2 regions of the Pseudoalteromonas sp. AS71 genome follow, and region 1 is predicted to be linked to the other one. Evidence: predicted binding sites of a transcription regulator. Region 1 holds the regulator's gene; the other holds the start of a gene.

Region 1 (3,195 bases):
TTCATTAATGGTGTCGAGCGCTTGTAAAATAACATCCATTAACTCTGAATTGACAGTTCGCACGCCTTGACGTAATAAATCAAATACGTTTTCAGCGCCATGGCAAGCATCAACAAGTTCTGTCATCGCTAAAAAGCCTGCTCCACCTTTTACAGTGTGAAAGCCTCTAAATATAGCGTTTAGTAACTCGGTATCTTCTGGATTATTTTCCAGTTCAACTAACTGTTCAGATAAAAGCTCTAGGATTTCTCCTGCCTCTACAAGAAAGTCTTGTAAAATATCTTCATCGACTTCAAACATGCAGTTACTCTCCTCTTAGAAGCCCAAACTTGATAAAAGATCATCGACTTCATCTTGATCAGATACAACATCATTACGCGATTCTTTATCAATAATAGGGCCTTCAGGACCTGCTAAAGTTTGTGTGGCAACTGGTTCTTTTATTTTTTGTTGTTCTACTTTATTCGCTGTGTTGTCACTATCATCTTGTTCAGCAAAAGCTGTTAAAAGATGAAGTAAGCTTTCTTCTACTTCTCTAACAAGTTCTATAACACGACGAATAACTTGACCCGTTAAGTCTTGATAATCTTGAGCCATTAGTACATTTGTCATTAAGCTTTGAAGCTCATCAGTTTTGTGATGAGAGTTATTCATAAACTTATCGATACTATGGCAAAGTTGTTTAAACTCACCAAGCTCAATCTCGCGACTCATTAAACGATCCCATGTCGGTTTGATATGAGATATTTCATCTGCCAGTTGTTGAGCTATAGGTAAACTAGCCTCAACAGCATCCATTGTTTTATTAGCCGCATTCTCTGTCATTTCTATGACATAATTAAGCCGCTTTTTAGCATCTGGAATAGCATCAGTCGTTATATTAGTTAAGCGAGTATCAAGCTCAAAGTTTTTAAGTGCTTCGTGCAGTTGACGAGTCAACTTCCCAACTTCAGCAAATAATTTAGACTGCTCTTGTGAAGCGGTCTCTAAAATCAACTCATTTGCTTTATCTTGCTCATCGTTTTCTAAAAAAATGACGAGTTGACGAGCTTGTTCTAACGTTATTTGAGGCGCAGCTGGTGCTGACATAAGCCTCTCCCCCATCATTAGCCTAAGCGTTCAAATACTTTTTCTAATTTAGTTTTTAATGTTCCAGCCGTAAACGGCTTAACAATATAACCATTAACGCCAGCTTGCGCTGCAGCTATTATTTGTTCTTTTTTAGCTTCTGCCGTTACCATCAATACAGGAATATGTTTTAACTTATCATCTGCACGAATTGCTCTTAAAAGGTCAATGCCTTGCATTCCAGGCATATTCCAATCTGTAACCACAAAATCAAATACTTGATTTTGTAACATAGGCAAAGCTGTAGACCCGTCATCAGCTTCTTGAACGTTAGTGAAACCTAAGTCACGTAATAGGTTTTTTATAATTCGTCTCATCGTTGAAAAATCATCAACTACAAGAATTTTCATGTTTTTATCCAAAACATCCCCCAGTGAGGTATTAACCTTAGTTTACTTACTACTAGTTTATCCAGTCATTGATTTTAGCTTTAAGCTTAATCATCGCCTGACCATGTATCTGACTTACACGCGATTCGCTTACATCGAGTATATGTCCTATTTCTTTTAAATTCATTTCATCGTTATAGTACAAAGAAAGTACCATTGCATCACGCTCTGGTAATGACTTTATTGCGCTTAGCAGAGACTCATTAAACCGGTCATTTTTAACATTATTAAAAGGTTTGTCTAGCGCTAAATCTTGGCCTACGGGAGTAATAACATCCTCATCGACACCAAGGTCTTCTATGCCTAATACTTTACTGGTATTAACATCATTTAAAATATGATGGTACTCATTGAGCGAAATTTCAAGTTTTTCAGCAACTTCTGTATCTGTTGGTTCGCGGTTCAGACTACTTTCGAGCCCAGTAATTGCTTCTGCAACTTGTCGGCTTTTACGGTGTACTGAACGAGGAGCCCAATCACCACGGCGCATTTCATCAAGCATAGCACCGCGAATACGAATACCAGCAAAGGTCTCAAAGCTTGCACCTTTTGTTGCATCAAAGTTTTTTGAAGCTTCTATTAAACCTATCATTCCTGATTGAATTAAATCATCAAGCTGAACGCTAGGTGGTAATCGAGCAATTAGATGACATGCCACTTTTTTTACAAGTGATGCATGTTTCTCAACAATCACATTTAAGTTTTGTGTTGATTGATATCCCATAGCTCTATTCACCAGTGTTGTCATAATTAGCCGTTTACTAGTTTCTCAATGAAAAACTCTAAATGCCCAGATGGTTGATTTGGTATTGGCCATTTAACTGCTTTTGTTGCCAGTGTTTTAAACGCAAGAGCGGCTGGCGAATTTGGAAAGAGTTCTACGATTACTTTTTGACGACGTGTTGCTTTGCGCATATTTTCGTCATAAGGAACCGTTGCGACTAGCTCCATTGATACATCTAAAAAGCGATCTGTTACTTTAGAAAGCTTTGCAAATAATTCGGTGCCTTCACGCATACTGCGGACCATATTGGCGACAATTTTAAACTTATAAACACCGTGCTCACGGCTTAATACTTTAATAAGTGCGTAAGCATCCGTTATTGATGTTGGTTCATCGCACACGACAACCATTACATCTTGTGCCGCGCGAGAAAAGCTCAGTACCATGTCTGAAATACCAGCGGCGGTATCTACAATTAAAATATCAAATTCGGTATTTAATTCGCTAAACGCACGAATTAGTCCAGCATGCTCAGATGGCGATAGCTCCACCATACTTTGCGAACCAGACGTAGCGGGTACAATTTTAATACCTGCTGGGCCTTCAACTAAAATTTCGTCAAGCTCACATTCACCAGACAAAACGTGTGATAAATTACGCTCTACACGTAAACCAAGCATTACATCACAGTTTGCTAAACCTAAGTCAGCATCCAGCACTAATACTCTGTTACCTTGTTGCCCTAGTGCAATAGCTGTATTTAGAGAAACATTTGTTTTCCCTACTCCACCCTTACCACCGGTTACAGCGATAACTTTTACGCCGTTGTTATTGTTTTGACTCATCTTGCGCAGGCCGCTTGCTTGATCTAATACTGTGTTAATCATACATCCCTACTGTACTTGGCGCCACTGCTTGGTGCCTTGAATGTTGTGCTTTTATTCTTTTTAGATA
Region 2 (3,195 bases), on a different contig from region 1:
TTTATATCCAAGGACTCTGTAAAAAAGTATTGCTCAGCTAAAGTTACTAACTCCACACTACTATATAGATTAACGATTACATTACGTGCATGTTCAGCAATTAATGTTTTAGTGTATGGACTGGCGACCGTGGCTGGTGTGGCTAATAAGCCAATATGATTTGAACGTGTTAGCTCTGCCGCAGGCTTTATTGCTGGCACAACGCCTACAATAGGAATATCCGTAATTTGACGAACAGCACTAAGTGCAGATGTAGAAGCGGTATTACACGCTATTACAATTAAATCAACGCTAAGCGTATTAGCTTTGATGAAATGAATAAGTGAGCATAATCGGTTAATGATTGTCTGCTGGGATTGAGCACCATAAGGTAGTAAAGCATTATCCATAAAATAGCTGTACTGAGCATTTGGGATACTGTGCTTTATATGCTCAAGTACAGTAGTTCCACCAATACCTGAATCAAAGACCATTATATGCGCTGACAAACTACTGTTCCCACTTTACTTTAAGAACGGCAGTTTGCCATGAGGTATTTATAAAAGAAAGTAGTTTAACTTTGCGTGGTTTCTAAATCAGCAAGATCGTCGGCTGCCGAATTTAACTGATTAAGGTTTTCGAACATAGACTTTGTGTAATCTACTAACTTATCTATTTGTTCCTGATCTTGATTTAACCACTGTAGAATGCCAGCTAGTTGATTTTGTAATCCAAGTTCGCCCGCTTTTTCAAAAGCATTTTTAAGGTCATCATTAAAGGGAGCTAAGCCCTCTGATACTTGTTTTTCTGGTGCCGGTTTATATTCTTCATAGCTTTTAACTGTGGCTATTGTTTTTGTTTGGCGTAAATCCATAGAAAAAGCCACCAGCTGGTCACTGTCTAAACTCAGCTCTTGAGCTTGTTCAAATGCTTCATCCAGGTCACCACCAAAAAATGTTTTACTTAAATCTTGTAAATCTTCCATCATCGCATTAATAGCTTCTTGCTCTTGCTCGTTTAAGTCACCATTAACCGACATCGAAAATGATACCTGTCGAGATTGCGATGATGAGCTTGCAAACGACTCGCTATTACTGTTTTGCTGATAGCCGCTTGCCGATTGAGATTCAAATGCATCTGCAAAGCTGATACTTACCTCATCACCTTCTGCGGTGGTAAATTTATACTCAGCATTACTCGTCATACTGACATATTGGGCCTGGCTTATATTTACGCTGGCAGGTTGTGGGTTAAATAATGACTCTTCAAACTCATCAAGCCCATTGTAAATACCCTCTTTAGATTTATTAATGCCCTCTTCCATGTCGTCATTAAATACGCCAGTTCCTTTGAGCTCATCAACCGCGTCATCGATCCCTATTTGGACTCCTTTGCGCGCGTCGCCTAACATATCTTTGAGCTTTTCGTCATCAGCGCCGTTAGCTTTTGCTTTATTAACAGCACTACTTACAAAATCGAGTACGTTTTTTACTATTTCATCAAAATCAAATAGTGGTTTATCTGCTTTTTTTTCTGCGATAGGTAATCCTAGCTGCTCAGCCATTTTATCGCCAAGCACCTTTGCGGCCAACTCTCGACCTCGTTGTTGATAGCTATCTTGAGGAGACGTAATTGTAGGTTGCTGTATATCAGCTTTATTGTTGAATTTATTGATGTTGTTGTTTGGCGTAAAGCCATAATTACCTATTTTCATGATTCGTCTCCTAACCGTGCGTAGTTTATTATCGGCTATAACACTAAAAACTAAAGTACAATGTTCAATAAAACAGCATAAATGCTAGCCAAAACTAGACAAATACGCAGCGCTCCCTACAATAGCGCCGATAAACAGATCTTAGATAAGGTAGTAGCGTTAATGGCAGTTATTAAAATAGATACCACACAGTACCAAGCGCAGTTAAGTGAAAAAGAGCAGCGTATTAGTGCACAGTTCCAACGTTTTGGTGTGGAGCAATTAGAAGTATTTAGCTCAGAGCCAACTAACTACCGCCAACGTGCTGAATTTAGAGTATGGCACGATGGTGACGATCTGTTTCACATTATGTTTGATCAACAAACAAAAGAAAAAATCCGTGTTGATACATTTGATCCCGCAGCGCCTCTAGTAGGTGAAATAATGCAGGTGATGATTGAGCATCTTAAGCCTTGTGAAATATTACGTCGTAAGTTATTTCAAATCGATTACCTATCAACGCTAAGCGGTGAAATTTTAGTAAGCTTGCTTTATCACAAACCACTTGATGATGAATGGTTAAGTGAAATTAAAGCGCTTAAAGAAAAACTAAGCAGTAAATACAAAATTGACTTTATAGGCCGCGCTCGCAAACAAAAAGAAGTGCTGGGTGATGACTTTGTAACTGAGCGTTTAACAGTTAATGGTCAAGAGCTTATTTATCAACAAGTAGAAAATAGCTTTACTCAGCCTAATGCAAAAGTAAATATTAATATGTTGGAGTGGGCACAAGATTTATGTAAGCCACTTAAAAATGATTTATTAGAACTTTATTGCGGTAACGGAAACTTTTCTATTGCGCTAGCAGGCTCTTTTAATAAAGTATTAGCGACGGAAATATCAAAATCATCTGTTCATTCTGCTCAATACAATATTGCTAAAAATAACGTAGAGAACTTAGATATTATTCGTATGTCTAGTGAAGAGTTTACTCAAGCAATGAATGGCGAACGTACTTTTTCTCGTTTAGACGGTATTGATCTTAAAAGCTATGACTGCCAAACCATATTAGTTGATCCACCGCGCGCAGGCATGGATGAATTAACGTGTGACTTAGTGGCTAACTACGAAAGCATAATTTATATATCGTGTAATCCAGAAACCCTTGAGCGTGACCTTGATCACTTAACACGTACGCACAACGTTAAGCGCTTTGCTATATTTGATCAGTTCCCTTATACGCATCACATTGAGTCGGGTGTTTTCTTACAGCGTAAATAACCAACCAAAATTAAAGTGCCAGTGCTTTTATAAGTGCTGGTATTTGCTCTTCACTAAATACTTGAATTTCATTCTTTATTAATAATGCTGCAGTTAAACCTAGACCTTCTATTTTTACTCCGCGATGCTTTCCATCATATATTGTATTTCGTCCGCAAGAAGGGCTCGATTCTTTAAGTAGAGCAAAACGAACTTTATTTTTTTTACAAAGTTCTAGCGCTATATTAGCCCCAGTTTGAAAT

The links. The regulator FliA, encoded in region 1, starts transcription of late flagellar genes. The targets are predictions, from matches to a motif close to CTAAAGNTNNNNNNNNNNNNGCCGATA.
Region 2: the regulator FliA is predicted to act here: its motif matches at 1,723-1,749, upstream of WNY98_RS19850 (DUF5610 domain-containing protein).

The regions. Positions count from the first base shown of each region.
Region 1 is NZ_JBBMQZ010000015.1:76,687-79,881, forward strand. Features, by position in the region: gene WNY98_RS12630 (chemotaxis protein CheA) at 1-300, opposite strand, end outside; gene WNY98_RS12635 (protein phosphatase CheZ) at 316-1,089, opposite strand; gene cheY (chemotaxis response regulator CheY) at 1,107-1,490, opposite strand; gene WNY98_RS12645 (RNA polymerase sigma factor FliA) at 1,531-2,241, opposite strand; gene WNY98_RS12650 (MinD/ParA family protein) at 2,268-3,128, opposite strand; gene flhF (flagellar biosynthesis protein FlhF) at 3,121-3,195, opposite strand, start outside.
Region 2 is NZ_JBBMQZ010000038.1:1,029-4,223, forward strand. Features, by position in the region: gene murI (glutamate racemase) at 1-488, opposite strand, end outside; gene WNY98_RS19850 (DUF5610 domain-containing protein) at 554-1,693, opposite strand; gene trmA (tRNA (uridine(54)-C5)-methyltransferase TrmA) at 1,856-2,953, shown strand; gene WNY98_RS19860 (DUF523 domain-containing protein) at 2,964-3,195, opposite strand, start outside.